DNA from 2 places in the Streptomyces sp. NPDC043867 genome. Region 2 is predicted to be linked to the other one. Evidence: predicted binding sites of a transcription regulator. Region 2 holds the regulator's gene; the other holds the start of a gene.
What was found. The regulator HrcA, encoded in region 2, represses chaperone genes, less so after heat shock. The targets are predictions, from matches to a motif close to TTNGCACTCNGNNNNNCNGAGTGCNAA.
Positions count from the first base shown of each region.

Region 1: a site for HrcA is predicted at 8,283-8,309, ahead of groL (chaperonin GroEL). Genes of this name have one in related genera too.

Region 1 covers NZ_JBWKDS010000021.1:19,864-30,358, reverse strand. Annotated here, with positions in the region: gene AC069T_RS21375 (ROK family protein) at 1-211, opposite strand, end outside; gene AC069T_RS21370 (extracellular solute-binding protein) at 324-1,589, shown strand; gene AC069T_RS21365 (DUF3263 domain-containing protein) at 1,645-1,872, shown strand; gene otsB (trehalose-phosphatase) at 1,940-2,794, shown strand; gene AC069T_RS21355 (alpha,alpha-trehalose-phosphate synthase (UDP-forming)) at 3,009-4,412, opposite strand; gene AC069T_RS21350 (glucosyl-3-phosphoglycerate synthase) at 4,537-5,508, opposite strand; SAM riboswitch class I at 5,676-5,833, shown strand; gene thrC (threonine synthase) at 5,851-7,155, shown strand; gene AC069T_RS21340 (MoaD/ThiS family protein) at 7,152-7,430, shown strand; gene AC069T_RS21335 (cold-shock protein) at 7,854-8,057, shown strand; gene groL (chaperonin GroEL) at 8,472-10,097, shown strand; gene AC069T_RS21325 (NADH:flavin oxidoreductase) at 10,329-10,495, shown strand, end outside.
Region 2 covers NZ_JBWKDS010000026.1:4,389-14,883, forward strand. Annotated here, with positions in the region: gene AC069T_RS24495 (AMP-dependent synthetase/ligase) at 1-1,341, shown strand, start outside; gene hemW (radical SAM family heme chaperone HemW) at 1,422-2,654, shown strand; gene AC069T_RS24505 (DUF3097 domain-containing protein) at 2,882-3,685, opposite strand; gene AC069T_RS24510 (MBL fold metallo-hydrolase) at 3,732-4,466, opposite strand; gene hrcA (heat-inducible transcriptional repressor HrcA) at 4,671-5,687, shown strand; gene dnaJ (molecular chaperone DnaJ) at 5,688-6,824, shown strand; gene AC069T_RS24525 (nitronate monooxygenase) at 7,090-8,172, shown strand; gene AC069T_RS24530 (16S rRNA (uracil(1498)-N(3))-methyltransferase) at 8,169-8,918, shown strand; gene AC069T_RS24535 (hypothetical protein) at 9,025-9,573, shown strand; partial or broken gene AC069T_RS24540 (S41 family peptidase) at 9,646-10,495, shown strand, end outside.

The DNA.
Region 1 (10,495 bases), on a different contig from region 2:
CGACGCCGGCCGCCGCGGCGGCTTCGCCGAACTGCCGCTCACCGTAGGCCAGCAGCTCGGCGGCGAAGTCGAGGATCGTCCCGACGACGGCGTCGCTGCCGCGCTCGCGGCCGGTCGCCCGGCGGGCCTGGTGGAGCAGCTCGCCGCCGGCCCCCACGAGGGCGGCCTTCATCCCGGTGCCGCCCACGTCGAGGGCGATGACATGTCTCACGGGGGACAGTGTCGCCCCTTACCCCAGGAGAGGTCTAGTCCACTCACGTGGTGTAGACCTTGTATCCGAACTTTGGGACAACAGGACTAGACAACAGGGTTGGGGACGAGCGGTGCAGCGGCGTAGGACAGGACTGATCGCGGTGGTGTCCGCACTGGGCATGACAGCGGCGCTCACGGGCTGCGGCGGCTCGGCCGGCTCCGACGACGTGACCCTGCGACTGGTCGCAGCTGACTACGGCGACTCCGCGGCCACCAGCTCCAAGAAGTACTGGGACGATCTGGCCGCGAGCTTCGAGGCCGAGCACCCCGGCATCCACGTCGAGGTCGACGTCTACTCCTGGAACGACGTCGACCGCAAGGTCAGGGACCTGGTCGACGCCGGCCAGGCCCCCGACCTCGCCCAGATCGGCGCGTACGCCGACTACGCGGCCGAGGGCGAGCTGTACGAGGCCGACGACCTGCTGTCCATAACCACCCAGGCCGACTTCGTCTCCCGGCTCAGCGACGCGGGCGAGATGCGGCGGGTGCAGTACGGCATGCCGTTCGCCGCCTCCACGCGGCTCCTTTTCTACAACAAGACGCTGTTCTCCGAGGCGGGCCTCACCCCGCCGAAGACCTGGAGTGAGCTCGCGGCCGACGCCAGGGTGCTCAAGTCCAAGGGCGTCGAGATCCCCTACGCGCTGCCGCTCGGCCCCGAGGAGGCGCAGGCGGAGACCATGCAGTGGCTGCTGAGCGGGGGCGGCGGCTACACCCAGGACGTCGGCACGTACTCCCTCGACTCGGCGGAGAACGTCAGGACCTTCGACTGGCTGAAGAACGAACTGGTCGGCAAGGGGCTCACCGGACCGACCGCGCCCGCGAAACTCAACCGCGCCGACGCCTTCGCCGCCTTCGCCCGCGGCGAGGTCGGCATGCTCAACGGGCACCCGACGCTGATGAAGACCGCCGCCGCGAAGGGCGTCAAGTTCGGCATGGTGCCCATGCCCGGCGCCGAGGGCAGGAGCCGGACCACGATGGGCGTCGCCGACTGGATGATGGCCTTCAAGAAGAACGGCCACCGCGAGCAGGCCGGCGAGTTCCTCGACTACGTCTACAGCACGAAGAACGTGCTGGCCTTCTCCCGCCGGTACGACCTGCTGCCGGTGACCACCTCCGCGTCCGCGGTGATGGCCGAGGACCCGGAGGACAAGGATCTCGCGCCCTTCCTGGAGGAACTCCCCTCCGCGGAGCTCTACCCGGTCGGCGAGACCAGCTGGGCCGGCGTCAGCGCCTCCGTCAAGCAGGACATCGGCAAGGCCGTCGGCCCCACCGGCCGCCCGTCCGCCGTCCTGGGCGAACTCCAGCGCCGGGCCGTCATCGCGGAGAGCGCGGAGTAGCGGAGCGGGGCCGGGCGGACGGGCGCTGTCGGTGGTGGGGGTTACCGTGGCCGGCATGGAGCAGCTCACCCCCCAGGAGCGGGCCGTCCTCGCCACCGAGCGCAGGAACTGGCCCGGTCCCGGCGCCAAGGAGCGGGCGATACGCGAACAGCTCGGTCTCGTGCCGGTCAGGTACTACCAGCTGCTCAACGCCCTGCTCGACGACCCGCGGGCGCTCGCCCACGACCCGGTGACGGTCAACCGGCTCCGCCGTGTCCGCGAGGCCCGCCGCGCGGAACGCTGAGTCCGCCCGGGGCACCCGGCGCAAAGTGACAGGCGTGCGTCCCGCCCCGCGCGGATAGGGTCGTCCCATGGGCAGCAACGCGGACTTCACGGACTCCTTGCCGACCCCGGCGACCACGGCCGGGCGCGAGGGACTCGACGCCATCCTGCGACGGCCCGGCCGGGCCGTGATCGCACTCGACTTCGACGGGACGCTCGCCCCGATCGTCCCCGACCCCGAACAGGCCCGGGCCCACCCCGGCGCCGTCCCCGCCCTCGCGGCCCTCGCGCCCGAGGTGGCGTCGGTGGCGGTCGTCACCGGCCGCCCGGCGGGCGTCGCGGTCCGCCACGGCGGCTTCGCGGGCGTCCCCGGCCTGGAGCACCTGGTGGTCCTCGGGCACTACGGCGCCGAGCGCTGGGACGCGGTGAGCGGCACGGTCAGCGCGCCCGCGCCGCACCCCGGAGTGGCCGCCGTCCGGGCCGAACTGCCCGGCTTCCTGGACGAGATCGGCGCCTGGCAGGGCACCTGGATCGAGGAGAAGGGCCGCGCCGTCGCCGTGCACACGCGCCGCGCGGCGGACCCGCAGGCCGCCTTCGAGACCCTGCGCGGCCCCCTCGGGGAGCTCGCCGCCCGGCACGGCCTGATCGTCGAACCGGGCCGGATGGTCCTGGAGCTGCGGCCACCGGGCGTGGACAAGGGCGTCGCCCTCACGGAGTACGTGCGCGAGAGCGGCGCCGAGGCCGTCCTCTACGCCGGCGACGACCTGGGCGACCTGCCCGCGTTCGCCGCCGTCGACAAGCTCCGCTCCGACGGGGTGCCGGGCCTGCTCGTGTTCAGCGGCAACGCGGAGGTCGCCGAACTCGCCGAACGCGCCGACCTGGTCGTCGACGGCCCGGCCGGGGTCGTCCACCTCCTCACGACCCTGGCGAACCGACTCACTTGAACGCACACCGGCACCGGTTCCGGTGTCGGTACGGGTACCGGTACCCGTACCGACACCGGAGGGGGGGGGGGGGGGGGGGGGGGGGGGGGGGGGGGGGGGGGGGGGGGGGGGGGGGGGGGGGGGGGGGGGGGGAGGGGGGGGGGCAAGAGCGAACCCCCCCCCCCCCCCCCCCCCCCCCCCCCCCCCCCCCCCCCCCCCCCCCCCCCACGCCGGGTCAGGCCTGGAGGGCGTGCAACTGGTCCAGGAACCACCGGGCCGGCGGCAGCGCGGTCGCCGCGGCGGCCAGCCGCTTCGAGCGCGTGGCGCGCTCGTCGGCCGGCATCGTCAGCGCCTCGTGCAGCGCGCGTGCGGTGCCCACCACGTCGTACGGGTTCACCGTGATCGCGTCCTCGCCGAGCTCCTCGTGCGCCCCCGCCTCCCGGGAGAGCACCAGGACGCACCCACCGTCGGAGACGACCGGCACCTCCTTGGCCACCAGGTTCATACCGTCCCGGATCGGGTTGACCAGCGCCACGTCCGCCAGCCGGTACGCGGCCAGGGAGCGGGCGAAGTCGTCCTGGACGTGCAGCACGACCGGGGTCCAGCCGGGCGTCCCGTACCGCGAGTTGATCGTGTCGGCGACGCGCTGCACCTCGGCCGTGTAGTCCCGGTAGACGGCCAGGTCCTGGCGGGACGGGTAGGCGAAGGCGACGTGCACCACCCGCTCGCGCCACTCGGGGCGCTCCTCCAGCAGCTGCTCGTACGCCCGCAGGCCCCGCACGATGTTCTTCGACAGCTCGGTGCGGTCGACCCGTACGACCGTCCGGCGCGGGCCGCCCTCGGGGGACGTGCCGATCTGCTCCCGCAGCGCCGCCATCCGGTCGTCGACGTCCGCCTCGTGCGAGCGCGCGCGCAGGAAGTCCGCGTCCGCGCCCAGGCCGTGCACCCCGACCCGGGTGCCGCCGAGACCGCCGGCCAGGTCCTCGCAGCACGCGGTGAACGCGTCCGCCCAGCGACGGGTGAGGAAGCCCAGCCGGTCCGCGCCGAGCATCCCGCGCAGCACCTGCTGCGCGATGTCGTCGGGCAGCATCCGGAAGTAGTCGACCGGCGCCCACGGCGTGTGCGAGAAGTGCCCGATGCGCAGGTCGGGCCGCAGCTCACGGAGCATCCCGGGCACCAGCGTCAGGTGGTAGTCCTGCACGAGGACCGAGGCCCCCGTCGCCGCCGCCGAGGCCAGCGCGTCGGCGAAGGCCCGGTTGTACGTCTCGTACGACGCCCACTGGCGCCGGAACTCCGCGTCGAAGGCCGGCTCGAGCGGGGTCTGGTACAGCATGTGGTGGACGAACCACAGCACCGAGTTCGCGATGCCGTTGTACGCGTCCGTGTGCACCTGGGCGTCGATGTCGAGCATCCGCACGCCGTCCTCGCCGACGCCCCGCCGCACCGCCTCGCGGTCCCCGTCGCCGAGGGCCGCGCACACCCACAGGGCGCCCGCGTCCGGCCCGATCGCCGACAGTCCCGAGACCAGCCCGCCCCCGCCGCGCCGGGCGTGGAGCGAGCCGTCCTCGCGCAGCTCGTAGGAGACCGGGCCGCGGTTGGACGCGACAAGGATCTGGTGGTCACCGTGCGTGGAAGCCATAGACCTCAACCTAGCCCGGCTCGGAAACGCTCAAACGTACGGGCGGGCACCGCCTCGCCCTCGGCCGCCGGAGCACGTCATCCGGCGGCACTCGGCGGCACGCGGCGGTACCCGGTGTCCGGGCTCAGGCCACTCTGCGTGAGCGGTACTCGGCCAGCTCCGCCATCGGGGGCCGCTCCTGCGTGTCCACGGAGTGGGTGCGCGGCACGAAGCCGTCCTCGCCCCGCTCGAACTGGGTGAGGGCCGGGCGGACGAGGTGCCCGCGGGCGAGCCGGAGCTGGGCGGTGCGGTAGATCGCCGCCGCCATCCGGCCGAGTGCCTGCCCGTCCTGGTGGCGGTGCCTGCGCACCCCGACGTCGACCTGGGCGAGCGCGTCGAGACCCACCAGGTGCAGCGCGTCCACCAGCATGCCCAGCTCCACCCCGTACCCGACGGGGAACGGCAGCCGCTCCAGCAGGGACCGGCGCGCCGCGTACTCGCCGCCCAGCGGCTGGACGAAGCCCGCGAGCTGCGGCCAGTGCATGTTCAGGAGCGGACGCGCCATGAGCTCGGTCACCCGGCCGCCCTGGCCCGCGGCGGTTCTGCCGGAGGCGGACCCGTCGGACACGGTCAGCGGCCGGTCGTACATGGCCTTGACGAGGGCCACGCCCGGGTCGGTGAGCAGCGGGCCCACGATCCCCGTGACGAAGTCGGAGGAGAACTCGCGCAGGTCCGCGTCGACGAAGCAGACGATGTCCCCGCTCGTCACCAGCAGGGACCGCCACAGGACCTCGCCCTTGCCGGGGACGGGCGGGAGCCGCGGCAGGATGTCGTCCCGGTGCACCACGCGGGCGCCCGCCGCGGCGGCCACCTCGGAGGTGCGGTCGGACGAGCCCGAGTCGACGACGACGATCTCGTCGACGAGCGGGACCCGCAGCATCAGGTCGCGGCGGACGGCCGCGACTATCGCGCCGACGGTCTCCTCCTCGTTCAGGGCGGGCAGCACGACGCTGACCGTCGACCCCGTGGCGCGTTTGGCGGCCGTCAGCTGGTGGAGCGGACGGTCGGTCACGGACCAGGAGCGGGTGCTCAGCCAGCGCTCGACTTCTTCCAGCACGGTCCGGGCTCCTCACTGTCCGACCACACGCCCCGCCGGGGTGTGATCCATCTCGCGGTTCGGACGACTATCTCAACTGTCCTGGCCTTCGGTTACAGTCTTGAACAACGCGGATGACCATCGCATGTCCTGGCTCGGTCCCCGCGTCGCGACCAACAACTGAACACCGCTCATCCAGAGGGGCAGAGGGATACGGCCCGTTGAAGCCCCGGCAACCCTCCAGCCGGTCTCGTCCTGATCATCGCCGATCAGCGTCGCGAGGCTCCCGGCTAGGGAAGGTGCCAAATCCGTCTCACGGCGAAGTGCGCCGTGAGGAAGATGAGGAGAAAGGGCCTCGCCTCCATGGCTGCGCAGACAGTTGCAAGCACCACCGATTCTTCCACCGCCGCGGACTCCGTCGATCTCGGCCCCGCCGCGGCCCTCTCCTGCCGCGAATGCGGACACCGCGTGCCGCTCGGCCCGGTCTTCGCCTGCGAGGAGTGTTTCGGCCCGCTGGAGATCGCCTACGACTTCTCGGCGTACGACACCGAGGAACTCCGCAAGCGCATCGAAGCGGGCCCCGCGAACATCTGGCGCTACGCGCCGCTGCTGCCCGTCCCCGCGGACGTCGCCGACAAGCCGAACATCAACCCGGGCTGGACCAAGCTCGTGCGGGCCGACAACCTCGCGCGCGAACTGGGCGTCGACCCCGGCAAGCTCTTCGTCAAGGACGACTCGGGCAACCCGACGCACTCCTTCAAGGACCGCGTCGTCGCGCAGGCCCTGGAGGCCGCCCGCGCCTTCGGCTTCACCACGCTCTCCTGCTCCTCCACCGGCAACCTGGCGGGTGCCGTCGGCGCCGCCGCCGCCCGCGCCGGCTTCCGCTCCTGCGTGTTCATCCCGCACGACCTGGAGCAGGGCAAGATCGTCATGGCCGCGATCTACGGCGGCGAGCTCGTCGGCATCGAGGGCAACTACGACGACGTCAACCGCTTCTGCTCCGAGCTCATCGGCGACCCGGCAGGCGAGGGCTGGGGCTTCGTCAACGTCAACCTGCGGCCGTACTACGCGGAGGGCTCGAAGACCCTCGCGTACGAGATCTGCGAGCAGCTCGGCTGGCGGCTGCCGGACCAGCTGGTCGTGCCGATCGCCTCGGGCTCCCAGCTCACGAAGATCGACAAGGGGCTGCAGGAGCTGATCAGGCTCGGCCTCGTCGAGGACCGGCCGTACAGGATCTTCGGCGCCCAGGCCGAGGGCTGCTCGCCGGTGTCCGTGGCCTACAAGGCGGGACACGACGTCGTACGGCCGCAGAAGCCGAACACGATCGCCAAGTCCCTCGCCATCGGCAACCCGGCCGACGGGCCGTACGTCCTCGACATCGCGCGCCGGACCGGCGGTGCGGTGGAGGATGTCGACGACGAGCAGGTCGTCGACGCGATCAAGCTGCTGGCGCGGACGGAGGGCATCTTCGCCGAGACGGCGGGCGGCGTGACCGTGGGGGTCACGAAGAAGCTGATCGAGAGCGGCGTCCTGGACCCGACCCTGACGACGGTCGTCCTCAACACCGGTGACGGCCTCAAGACCCTCGACGCGGTGGCCGGCACCGGTCTGACCGCGACCATCCGCCCGAACCTGGACTCCTTCCGAGAGGCTGGCCTCGCATCATGAGCGTCAACGTTCGCATCCCCACCATCCTGCGCACCTACACGGGTGGCAAGGCCGAGGTCCCGGCGGAGGGCGCGACCCTCGCCGAGGTCATCTCGGACCTGGAGAAGAACCACACGGGCATCGCCGCGCGCGTCCTGGACGACCAGGGCAAGCTGCGCCGCTTCGTCAACGTGTACGTGGACGACGACGACGTGCGTTTCGAGCAGGGCCTCCAGACGGCGACGCCGGACGGCGCGGGCGTCTCGATCATCCCGGCCGTGGCCGGCGGCTGCTGACAACCAGGCTTCGAAAACCGGCTGTTCCCCCGGATTGCCCTCTCCGCAAGAGAAACGGAGGGGGCAATTCTGCATGGTTGAGCACGGTACAGTTGGGGAAGCTGCCGCGCTTTCCATGCCGGGCGCATATGAACGTTGATCCGGTGTCGGACAAGAAGCAGCCAATGTGCCCGGCTATTTCAAGCCTTTCATGGCGCTTACGTGGCCCGACTTGCCCTGAACGTGTGCGAGTCCTCCACATATTGCCGATCATGCGTGCCCGGATTTCTCGTCCGACTGACCTGTTGCAGACGGCAGTTGGACAGATACATTCAGCCGCGGTCGACGCGTTCCGGCGCACACCCCCAACCGTTGGGGGGTGAGGTCTGACCCGGATCCGCGAAGTGCGGATCTGTGCAAGGGCCAGTAATAGGGGAGTTAGGCATGGCTCAGGGCACCGTCAAGTGGTTCAACGCGGAGAAGGGGTACGGCTTCATCGCGGTCGACGGTGGTGCGGACGTCTTCGTGCACTACAGCGCGATTCAGATGGACGGCTACCGCACCCTTGAAGAGGGTCAGCGAGTGGAGTTCGAGATCTCGCAGGGCCAGAAGGGTCCGCAGGCGGACATGGTCAAACTCGCCGTCTGATCTCGGCGCGATCGGCCACCGACGCACGTATTCACTCACGTCGAGGGGCCCGTATCCCATCAGGGGTACGGGCCCCTCGGGCGTTCCCCGGCCCGGCCGGGGCGAGGTCCGCGGCGGGGCCTGCGGGAGGCCGGGACGGGTGCCGCGGCGGGGCGTGCGGGCGCGTGGGAGTGCTTCCGTCGGGGTCCGCGCGCCCCCTGGAAGGGGCTCACTGCGGGGGAGCGTCTTGCACTCTCGGGGGTCGAGTGCTAATCATTGGCGTTAGCACTCTGAAGGTGAGAGTGACAACGAAGGACCGGGTCGGCGAGGCCCGCAGGCCATGTGGGGCAAGGAACCACGAGGCAGGCAGGCCGTCCGTCGCGGGCGCCAGCGCGGTCCGGAGCAATCCACCCCAGTCCGGGAGGACCACTTCACATGGCCAAGATCATCGCGTTCGACGAGGAGGCACGGCGCGGTCTCGAGCGCGGGATGAACCAGCTCGCCGACGCCGTCAAGGTCACCCTTGGTCCCAAGGGTCGCAACGTCGTCCTCGAGAAGAAGTGGGGCGCCCCCACGATCACCAACGATGGTGTTTCCATCGCCAAGGAGATCGAGCTCGAGGACCCGTACGAAAAGATCGGCGCCGAGCTGGTCAAGGAAGTCGCGAAGAAGACGGACGACGTGGCCGGTGACGGCACGACGACCGCGACCGTCCTGGCCCAGGCGCTGGTCCGCGAGGGCCTGCGCAACGTCGCCGCCGGCGCCAACCCGATGGCTCTGAAGCGCGGTATCGAGAAGGCCGTCGAGGCCGTCTCCGGTGCCCTGCTGGAGCAGGCGAAGGATGTCGAGACCAAGGAGCAGATCGCTTCGACGGCCTCCATCTCCGCCGCCGACACCCAGATCGGCGAGCTCATCGCCGAGGCGATGGACAAGGTCGGCAAGGAAGGCGTCATCACGGTCGAGGAGTCCCAGACCTTCGGTCTGGAGCTCGAGCTCACCGAGGGCATGCGCTTCGACAAGGGCTACATCTCGGCGTACTTCGCCACCGACATGGAGCGTATGGAGGCCGTCCTCGACGACCCGTACATCCTGATCGCCAACTCGAAGATCAGCAACGTCAAGGACCTGCTGCCGCTCCTCGAGAAGGTCATGCAGTCGGGCAAGCCGCTGCTGATCATCGCCGAGGACGTCGAGGGCGAGGCCCTGTCGACCCTGGTCGTCAACAAGATCCGTGGCACCTTCAAGTCCGTCGCCGTCAAGGCCCCGGGCTTCGGTGACCGCCGCAAGGCCATGCTCGGCGACATCGCCATCCTCACGGGCGGCGAGGTCATCTCCGAGGAGGTCGGCCTCAAGCTGGAGAACGCGGGCATCGACCTGCTCGGCCGTGCCCGCAAGGTCGTCATCACCAAGGACGAGACCACGATCGTCGACGGCGCCGGCTCCGCCGACCAGGTCGCCGGCCGGGTCAACCAGATCCGCGCCGAGATCGAGAACTCCGACTCGGACTACGACCGCGAGAAGCTCCAGGAGCGTCTGGCGAAGCTGGCCGGCGGCGTGGCCGTCATCAAGGCCGGTGCCGCCACCGAGGTCGAGCTCAAGGAGCGCAAGCACCGCATCGAGGACGCCGTTCGCAACGCGAAGGCGGCCGTCGAGGAGGGCATCGTCGCCGGTGGTGGCGTGGCCCTGCTGCAGGCCTCCTCGGTCTTCGAGAAGCTGGAGCTGACGGGTGACGAGGCGACCGGCGCGAACGCCGTGAAGCTCGCCCTGGAGGCCCCGCTCAAGCAGATCGCCGTCAACGGCGGTCTCGAGGGCGGCGTCATCGTCGAGAAGGTCCGCAACCTGCCCGTCGGCCACGGCCTGAACGCCGCGACCGGTGAGTACGTGGACATGATCGCCGAGGGCATCATCGACCCGGCGAAGGTCACGCGCTCTGCCCTGCAGAACGCCGCGTCCATCGCCGCGCTGTTCCTCACCACCGAGGCCGTCATCGCCGACAAGCCCGAGAAGGCCGCCGCAGGCGGCGCCCCGGGTGGCATGCCGGGCGGTGACATGGACTTCTGATCCTCGCGGATCAGGCTCGTCCTTTCCGAGGGCGGCACCCCTTTTACGGGGGTGCCGCCCTCGGGCGTTTTCGGGGTCGGAGGCCGTTCCGTGGCCGGGATCACACCGAGGTGGGCCAGGGACCCGGAATGCCATGACGGGCGGGGCCGTTACCGGGAGGGTGGGTCGATGCACGTGCACATACCCACCGGAATGCCCCCGTCCTGACCTGCCGTCCAGAGGAGCCCCCACGTGAGCGCCGATTCCGCGTCCCGCGCAGCCGAGATCCTGTCCCGTCCCGTGTCCCTGAACGGTCTGACCGTCCCGAACCGGATCGTGATGGCACCGATGACCCGGCAGTTCTCGCCGGGCGGCGTCCCGGGGGAGGACGTGGTGGGCTACTACTCCCGGCGCGCCGC
Region 2 (10,495 bases):
AAGAACCCCGACCTGATCACGAAGAAGGTCGGTGCGATCACCCCCGGCCAGCTCGCCACGCTGATCTACACCTCGGGCACCACCGGCCGTCCCAAGGGCGTCCGGCTGCCGCACGACAACTGGTCGTACATGGCCAAGGCGACCGTGGCCACCGGGCTGATCACCAGCGACGACGTGCAGTACCTGTGGCTGCCGCTCGCGCACGTCTTCGGCAAGGTGCTCACCTCCGGCCAGATCGAGGTCGGCCACGTCACCGCCGTCGACGGCCGGGTGGACAAGATCATCGAGAATCTGCCGGTGGTGCAGCCGACGTACATGGCGGCCGTGCCGCGCATCTTCGAGAAGGTCTACAACGGGGTCGCGGCCAAGGCGCGGGCCGGCGGCGGCGCCAAGTACAAGATCTTCCAGTGGGCGGCCGAGGTCGCCCGCGAGTACGCGAAGGTCAGCCAGGACAACTTCCGGCGCACCGGTGTCGCCTCCGTCCCGCTCGCTCTGGGCGCCAAGCACAAGGTCGCCGACAGGCTCGTCTTCGCCAAGATCCGCGAGGCCTTCGGCGGCAACCTGCGCGCCTGCGTCTCCGGCAGCGCCGCGCTCGCCCCGGAGATCGGCTACTTCTTCGCCGGCGCCGGCATCCACATCCTGGAGGGCTACGGCCTCACCGAGTCCTCCGCGGCCTCCTTCGTGAACCCCGGTGAGGCCTACCGCACCGGCACCGTCGGCAAGCCGCTGCCCGGCACCGAGGTGCGCATCGCGGACGACGGCGAGATCCTGCTGCGCGGCCCCGGCATCATGGAGGGCTACCACCGGCTGCCCGAGAAGACCGCCGAGGTACTGGAGTCCGACGGCTGGTTCCACACCGGCGACATCGGCGAGCTGTCCCCGGACGGGTACCTGCGGATCACCGACCGCAAGAAGGACCTCATCAAGACGTCCGGCGGCAAGTACATCGCGCCCGCCGAGGTCGAGGGCCAGTTCAAGGCCGTGTGCCCGTACGTCTCCAACATCCTCGTGCACGGAGCCGACCGGAACTTCTGCACCGCGCTCATCGCCCTCGACGAGCCGTCGATCCTGGACTGGGCGAAGGAGAACGGGCTGGAGGGCAAGTCGTACGCCGAGGTCGTCGCGGCCCCGGTGACGGTCGCGATGGTCGAGGGCTACGTGAAGGAGCTCAACGACGGTCTCCAGCGCTGGCAGACCATCAAGAAGTTCCGTCTGCTGCCGCGCGACCTGGACGTCGAGCACGGGGAGATCACCCCGAGCCTGAAGCTGAAGCGTCCGGTCGTCGAGCGGGAGTACAAGCACCTCATCGACGAGATGTACGCGGGCTCGCGCGAGGCGTAGCCCCCGGTGTGGCGGGTCCGGAGACGTCCGGGCCCGCGCACGCGGACGAGGCGCGGCCGGCGTGCTGGACAATGGAGGACATGCCTTCCGCACTCCCCGACGGTGAGCCCGTCCCCGACGACGGGGCGCTGCCCGCGCACGCCCTCGCCGGGGCCGCCGAGCGCGCTCTCGGGTTCTACCTCCACGTCCCGTACTGCGCGACCCGCTGCGGCTACTGCGACTTCAACACCTACACGGCCACCGAGTTGCGGGGCAGCGGAGGCGTGCTCGCCTCCCGCGACAACTACGCGTCGACCCTGACCGACGAGGTCCGGCTGGCGCGCAAGGTGCTCGGCGACGACCCGCGCCCCGTCCGCACGGTCTTCGTCGGCGGCGGGACGCCCACGCTGCTGGCCGCCGACGATCTCGTACGGATGCTGGGCGCGATCCGCGACGAGTTCGGGCTCGCGGACGACGCGGAGATCACCACGGAGGCGAACCCCGAGTCGGTCGACCCCGCCTACCTCGCCACCCTGCGCGCCGGCGGCTTCAACCGGATCTCCTTCGGCATGCAGAGCGCCCGGCAGCACGTCCTGAAGGTGCTCGACCGCACGCACACGCCCGGCCGGCCCGAGGCCTGCGTCGCCGAGGCGCGCGCGGCGGGCTTCGACCACGTGAACCTCGACCTGATCTACGGCACCCCGGGGGAGACCGACGACGACTGGCGGGCCTCGCTCGACGCGGCCCTCGGGGCGGCACCCGACCACGTCTCGGCGTACGCGCTGATCGTCGAGGAGGGCACCCAGCTGGCCCGCCGCATCCGTCGCGGGGAGGTCCCCATGACGGACGACGATGTCCACGCGGACCGGTATCTCATCGCCGACGAGGTGCTCTCGGCAGCCGGTTTCGACTGGTACGAGGTCTCGAACTGGGCTACGTCCGACGCGGGGCGCTGCCTGCACAACGAGCTGTACTGGCGCGGCGCCGACTGGTGGGGCGCGGGACCCGGGGCCCACAGCCATGTGGGCGGGGTGCGCTGGTGGAACGTGAAGCATCCCGGCGCGTACGCCGGGGCGCTGGCCGCGGGGAGGTCGCCCGGGGCGGGGCGTGAGCTGCTGTCCGCGGAGGACCGCCGGGTCGAGCGGATCCTGCTGGAGCTGCGGCTGCGGGAGGGCTGTCCGCTGGCGCTGCTGCGGCCGGACGGGCTGGCCGCGGCTCGGCGCGCGCTGGCGGGTGGGCTGCTCGAGAGCGGGCCGTACGGGGGCGGGCGGGCTGTGCTCACCCTGCGGGGGCGGTTGCTCGCGGACGCGGTGGTCCGCGACCTGGTGGACTGACCCGGGGGCGCTGCCCCCGGACCCCCGTATCGGCCTGACGGCCTCGTCCTCAAACGCCGGACGGGCTGAAATCCCTGCCTCGGCCTGCCCCGGGGGCCGCGGTGTCGCGCTCGTCCTCGAAACGCCGGACGGGCTGAAATCCCAGCCTCGGCCCGCCCCGGGGGCCGCGGTGTCGCGCTCGTCCTCGAAACGCCGGACGGGCTGAAATGTCCTCCGCTGTCGCGGGGCTACTCCGGGGCCGTGACGAAGTCGATGAGTTCTTCCACGCGGCCGAGGAGTTCCGGCTCCAGGTCCTTGTAGGAGCGGACCCGGGACAGGATGTGCTGCCAGGCCGCGCCGGTGTTCTCCGGCCAGCCCAGGGCCCGGCAGACGCCGGTCTTCCAGTCCTGGCCGCGCGGGACCCGGGGCCACGCGGGGATGCCGACCGAGGACGGCTTCACGGCCTCCCAGATGTCGATGTACGGATGGCCCACCACGAGCGCGTGCTCGCTGGTGACCGCCTCCGCGATCCGGAACTCCTTCGAGCCGGGGACCAGGTGGTCGACGAGGACGCCGAGCCGGGCGTCCGGTCCGGGACCGAACTCCTCGACGACGGACGGCAGGTCGTCGACGCCCTCCAGGTACTCGACGACGACGCCCTCGATGCGCAGGTCGTCGCCCCACACCCGCTCCACGAGCTCGGCGTCGTGCCGGCCCTCGACGTAGATGCGGCCGGCCCGGGCCACGCGGGCGCGGGCGCCGGGCACGGCGACCGAACCGGAGGCGGTGCGGCTGGGGCGGGCCGGTCCGGCGGCCGGCCGGACCAGGGTGACCACCCTGCCCTCCAGCAGGAAGCCCCGCGGCTCCAGCGGGAACACCCGGTGCTTGCCGAAGCGGTCCTCCAGCGTCACCGTGCCCGCCTCGCAGCGGATCACGGCACCGCAGAAACCGGTGCCGGGCTCCTCCACCACCAGACCGGGATCGGCCGGGACCTCCGGCACGGGCTTGGGCTTCTTCCACGGCGGGGTCAGGTCCGGAGAGTACTGGCGCATTCGGATGACGATAGGAGAAGTCGAGCGCCGGAGCCCCCGGCCGCGCCTACGACACGCCGAAGCGGGCGGCCAGCGCGTCCCGCTGGGCCCGGACGAACGCCGCGTCGACCGCGGCCCCGTGCCCCGGCACGTACACGGCGTCCTCGCCCCCGAGGTCCAGCAGCCGGTCCAGCGCCGCCGGCCAGTGGGACGGAACGGCGTCCGGGCCGGCCTGGGGCTCACCCGACTCCTCCACCAGGTCGCCGCAGAAGACGACCTCCGGGCCGCCCGCTCCCGGTACGAGCACCGCCAGGTCGTGCGCGGTGTGGCCGGGACCCACGTTCGCCAGCAGGACCTGCGCCCCGCCGCCCAGCCCGAGGGTCCACTCGCCGGACACGAGGTGGCGGGGGCGGACGAGCAGATCCGCCGCCTCGGCCGCGTCGCGCGGGTCCAGACCGTTGCGCACGGCGTCCGCGCGCAGTTCCTCGCGGCCGTGGTCGAGGACCGTGTCCAGGCCCACCGCGCCGAACACCTCCACTCCGGAGAAGGCGGCGGCGCCGAGGACGTGGTCGAAGTGGGGATGGGTGAGTGCGAGGTGTGTCACACGCAGCCGGGTGCCGAGGAGCCGCCCGGTCTCGGCCCGCAGCCGCGCGCCCTCCGCCAGGCTCGACCCCGCGTCGATCAGGAGCGCGGCACCTTCGCCGACCACGAGCCCCGTGGTGCAGTCCCAGCCCGGCAGGCGGCACCGTCCGACCCGCGGGGCTAGCTGCTCCCACCCCGCCTCTTCCCAAGTCACCTTCACACGGCGACGCTAGCGGCAACGGGGTACGACGGCGCGACATGGCGGGACACGTCCCCGCCCGCGGCGAGGGCGTCACGGGCCCGCCCTTGCCGGGGTCGTACCTCCCCGCCGTACACTGAGCCGGGGAACGCTGGCACTCGCACGCGCTGAGTGCCAGGAAGAAGGCCGCGACGACCACGGTGCCGACATCTGGAGGTGTGCGCGATGCTCAGTGAACGCAGGCTCGAGGTACTGCGCGCCATCGTCCAGGACTACGTCGGGACGGAGGAGCCGGTCGGCTCCAAGGCGCTGACCGAGCGCCACCGGCTGGGGGTCTCCCCGGCCACCGTCCGCAACGACATGGCAGCCCTGGAGGACGAGGGGTACATCGCCCAGCCGCACACCAGCGCCGGGCGCATCCCCACCGACAAGGGCTACCGCCTCTTCGTCGACAAGCTCGCCGGCGTCAAGCCGATGACCGCGCCCGAGCGCCGCGCCATCCAGAACTTCCTCGACGGCGCCGTCGACCTCGACGACGTCGTGGGGCGCACGGTGCGGCTGCTCGCGCAGCTCACCCGGCAGGTCGCCGTCGTCCAGTACCCCTCGCTCACGCGCTCGACGGTGCGGCACGTGGAGCTGCTCTCGCTGGCCCCGGCCCGCGTGATGCTGGTGCTCATCACGGACACCGGCCGGGTCGAGCAGCGCATGATCGACTGTCCGGCGCCCTTCGGTGAGACGTCCCTGGCGGATCTGCGGGCCCGGCTCAACAGCCGGGTCGCGGGCCGCCGTTTCGCGGATGTCCCGCAGTTGGTGCAGGATCTGCCGGAGGCCTTCGAGACCGAGGACCGCGGTACGGTCTCGACGGTGCTCTCCACGCTGCTGGAGGCGCTCGTCGAGGAGAACGAGGAGCGGTTGATGATCGGCGGCACCGCCAATCTCACCCGCTTCGGACATGACTTCCCCCTCACGATCCGGCCGGTTCTCGAAGCCCTCGAGGAGCAGGTCGTGCTTCTGAAGCTGCTGGGGGAGTCGACGGATTCGGGCATGACCGTACGGATCGGTCGCGAGAACGTCCACGAGGGACTCAACTCCACGTCCGTGGTCTCGGTCGGCTACGGTTCGGGCGGCGAGGCAGTCGCAAAACTCGGCGTGGTCGGACCGACCCGCATGGATTACCCGGGAACGATGGGAGCGGTACGCGCAGTGGCACGGTACGTCGGACAGATCCTGGCGGAGTCGTAGGTGGCCACGGACTACTACGCCGTACTCGGCGTGCGCCGCGACGCTTCCCAGGACGAGATCAAGAAGGCGTTCCGGAGGCTCGCCCGCGAGCTGCATCCGGACGTCAATCCCGATCCGAAGACGCAGGAGCGCTTCAAGGAGATCAACGCCGCCTACGAGGTGTTGTCGGACCCGCAGAAGAAGCAGGTCTACGACCTCGGCGGCGACCCGCTCTCGCAGAGCGGCGGCGCGGGCGCGGGCGGCTTCGGCGCCGGCGGCTTCGGGAACTTCTCGGACATCATGGACGCGTTCTTCGGCACGGCGTCGCAGCGCGGCCCGCGGTCGCGTACGCGCCGGGGCCAGGACGCCATGATCCGGCTGGAGATCGACCTCGACGAGGCGGCCTTCGGCACGACCAAGGACATCCAGGTCGACACGGCCGTGGTGTGCACCACGTGCAGCGGCGAGGGCGCGGCCCCCGGGACCTCCGCGCAGACCTGTGACATGTGCCGCGGTCGCGGCGAGGTGTCCCAGGTCACGCGGTCCTTCCTGGGCCAGGTCATGACGTCCCGCCCCTGCCCCCAGTGCCAGGGCTTCGGCACGGTGGTGCCGACGCCGTGCCCGGAGTGCGCGGGCGACGGGCGGGTGCGCTCGCGCCGGACCCTGACCGTGAAGATCCCGGCCGGTGTCGACAACGGCACGCGGATCCAGCTCGCGGGCGAGGGCGAGGTCGGCCCCGGCGGCGGCCCCGCCGGCGACCTGTACGTGGAGATCCACGAGTTGCCGCACGCGCAGTTCCAGCGCCGGGGCGACGACCTGCACTGCACGGTCACCCTCCCGATGACGGCGGCGTCCCTCGGCACGAAGGTGCCGCTGGAGACGCTGGACGGCCTGGAGGAGGTCGACATCCGCCCGGGCACCCAGTCCGGCCAGTCGATCCCGCTGCACGCCCGGGGTGTCACGCATCTGCGCGGCGGCGGCCGGGGCGACCTGATCGTCCACGTCGAGGTCATGACCCCGTCCAAGCTGGACGCGGAGCAGGAGCGCCTGCTGCGGGAACTGGCGAAGCTGCGCGGTGAGGAGCGGCCCACGGGGCAGTTCCAGCCGGGCCAGCAGGGACTGTTCTCGCGGCTGAAGGACGCGTTCAACGGCCGCTGACGGCGCTTGGGGCAGGCCCTCGGGGCCTGCCCGCACGGGTCCGGCCCCTGCCGGCGTCCCGGCGGGACACCCCGTGGGTGCGAGGGGACGGCCCGCTGCTCGCCGGAGACCACCGCACGGCGGGACACCCACTCCGGGCATCGGGGACCGTCCCGGCGGGACCGCCCGGCGGGTGTGAAGCCCCCCCGGAGAGACACATTCCGGTGGCCTGTGCCGGGTGGCCGCCGGATTCGGACTTGTCCGGGGGACGTGACACCATGCCGTCATGTCCTCCGCGCTGACCGATCTCTTTCGGTGTCCGATCGTGCAGGCCCCCATGGCGGGCGGCGTCTCCGTACCGCAGCTGGCCGCCGCCGTGTCCGAGGCCGGCGGGCTCGGCTTCCTCGCCGCCGGATACAAGACGGCCGACGGCATGTACCAGGAGATCAAGCAGCTGCGCGGCCTCACCGGCCGCCCCTTCGGCGTGAACCTCTTCATGCCGCAGCAGGAGCACGCGGACCCGGCCGCCGTCGACGTCTACGCCCATCAGCTCGCCGGTGAGGCCGGCTGGTACGACACCGAGCTCGGCGACCCCGACAGCGGCCGCGACGACGGTTACGACACCAAGCTCGCCGTCCTCCTCGACAATCCCGTGCCGGTGGTCTCCTTCCACTTCGGCTGCCCCACGCCCGAGGTGCTCGCCTCCTTCGCCCGCGTCGGCACCGTGACCATGGTCACGGCGACCACGGCCGAGGAGGCGCAGGCCGTGCAGCGGGCGGGCGCGGACGTCGTGATCGTGCAGGGCGTCGAGGCGGGCGGCCACCAGGGCACCCACCGGGACACCCCGGAGGCGGACGGCGCCGGCATCGGACTGCTCTCGCTGGTCGCCCAGGTCCGGGAGAGCGTCGGTCTGCCGATCGTGGCGGCCGGCGGCATCATGCGCGGCGCGCAGATCGCCGCGGTGCTCGCCGAGGGCGCGAGCGCGGCCCAGCTCGGCACGGCGTTCGTCGCCACCCCGGAGTCCGGTGCCGCGCCCGTGCACAAGCAGGCGCTGACCAACCCCCTGTTCGTCCGCACCGAGCTGACGCGGGCGTTCTCCGGGCGGCCGGCCCGCGGTCTGGTCAACCGCTTCATGCGTGAGCACGGCCCGTACGCCCCCGCCGCCTACCCCGAGGTTCACCACCTCACCTCCCCGCTGCGCAAGGCGGCGGCCAAGGCGGGCGACCCCCAGGGCATGGCGCTGTGGGCCGGGCAGGGCCACCGCATGGCACGCGAACTGCCCGCCGCGCAGCTCGTGGAGGTGCTGGCCGCCGAACTCGACGCCGCTAAAACAGCGTTGTCGTCGTTCCCCGGGGGCGCGGACCGATGACCGCGCCGGTGTTCGTGGTCGAGGACCTCGCGGCCGGCCGGGGCGGACGCTATGTGCTCGACGGTCCCGAAGGACGGCACGCGGTCTCCGTGAAGCGGCTGCGGGCCGGTGAGGACGTCGTCCTCACGGACGGGGCGGGCCGCTGGGCGCAGTGCGTCGTGACGGACACCGAGGGCAAGGACCGGCTGACCGTCCACATGGACGCGGTCGCCGAGGAGCCCGAGGAGTCCCCGCGCATCACTGTCGTGCAGGCCCTCCCCAAGGGCGACCGCGGTGAACTGGCCGTCGAGACCATGACCGAGACCGGCGTGGACCGCGTCGTCCCGTGGGCCGCCTCCCGCTGCATCACGCAGTGGAAGGGCGACCGGGGCCTGAAGGCGCTCGCCAAGTGGCGGGCCACCGCCCGGGAGGCCGGCAAGCAGTCCCGCCGCGTGCGCTTCCCTGAGGTCACGGACGCCATGACGACCAAGCAGGTCGGCGCGCTTCTCGCCACGGCGCAACTCGCGGCGGTGCTGCACGAGGACCGCGAGTACGGCAGCGAGCCGCTGGCGACGGCCGAACTCCCCGCCTCCGGCGAGATCGTGCTGGTCGTCGGCCCCGAAGGCGGCGTCTCCCCGGAGGAGTTGACGCTGTTCTCCGAGGCGGGCGCCAAGGCGTACCGGCTGGGACGCAGCGTGCTGCGCACCTCCACCGCCGGGACCGCGGCGGCCGCCCTGCTGCTGGGCCGCACCGGACGCTGGTCCTGACCGCTCCGGTTCCATACGGCTCCTGCCGCGCGGCTGACACGGCAACTGGCCGCATGCGGTCTACCGCCGGGCCCGGGACGGTGGCACGCTGCCGTGCATGGGCGTTATGAGGCTTTCAAGGCAAGGGGCGGCCCGCAGGCGGATGTTCGGCGCGGCCGGGCTCGGCGCGGTCGCGGTGTTCGGGGTGGCCGCGTGCGAACCGGGCGACGGGCTGAGCGCCGCGTCGGCCGCGTACACGACCGACCAGGCAGGCACCAGGGAACTGGAGCGCCGGGGCGTCGACGTGCAGTGGCTGAGCTGCACCGGCAACTACGGCGACGGCAACAAGGCCGTCACGCCCGGGAAGTCGCCCTCGCCGACCGTGCGCACCGTGGCCGACGTCGACTGCCAGGGGGAGACCCGCAGCGGGCAGGACATCACCATCACGGGCCAGGTCACCCGTGAGATCGACGGCAAGTGCGTACGGGGCGACCTCACCGCCAAGGTCGGCGGCAGACAGCGCTTCCACGTCAGCGTGCTGGGCAACTGCGACGCCGCCGGCACCCCGCCCGTCTCCTACGACCCCCAGCGCCCCGGATCCACCGTGACCGTCACCGAGACCCAGACCATCTGGTGCGAGAACTACCCCTCCTGCCGGCCCGTCCAGGGCAAGTGAGCCGCGCGTGCGCGGGACGGCAAGTGATCCAAACTCCTGCCGGGGCGGCCGGACGCTGCATAGGGTGAACGGGTGACACAGTCCGCACCCCTCGCGTACCTCCGGTTCCCCCACCTGCACGGCGACCACGTCGTCTTCACCGCCGAGGACGACGTCTGGGCCGCCCCGCTCGACACCGCGGGCCGCGCCTGGCGGGTCAGCGCCGACAACGTCCCGGTGAACCATCCGCGCATCTCCCCGGACGGCACCACCGTCGCCTGGACCTCCACCCGGGACGGGGCCCCCGAGGTGCACGCGGCCCCCCTGGACGGCGGCCCCGCCAAGCGGCTCACCCACTGGGGGAGCGACCGGACCCAGGTCCGCGGCTGGACCCCGGAAGGACACGTCCTCGCCCTCAGCACGGCGGGCCAGGCCTCCCTGCGGCGCAGCTGGGCCCGCGCCGTCCCGCTCGACGGCGGACCCGCCGCCACCCTCCCGTACGGGCCCGTCGGCGACGTCGCCCGCGGGGGCCCCGGCACCGTCCTGCTGTCCGCCCCCATGGGCCGCGAGGCCGCCTGGTGGAAGCGCTACCGCGGCGGCACGGCGGGCAAGCTGTGGATCGACCGCGACGGCGACGGCGAGTTCGTCCGGCTGCACGAGGACCTCGACGGCAACGTCGAATACCCGATGTGGGTGGGGGAGCGCGTCGCGTTCCTGTCCGACCACGAAGGCGTCGGAGCCGTCTACTCCTCCCTCGCCGACGGCTCCGACCTGCGCCGGCACACCGGCGTCGACGGCTTCTACGCCCGGCACGCCGCCACCGACGGCACCCGGATCGTCTACGCGTCCGCCGGTGAACTGTGGCTCCTCGACGACCTCGACGGCGCCGGAGCGCGCAGGCTCGACGTCCGGACCGGCAGCCGGCGCGTCGACCTCCAGCCGC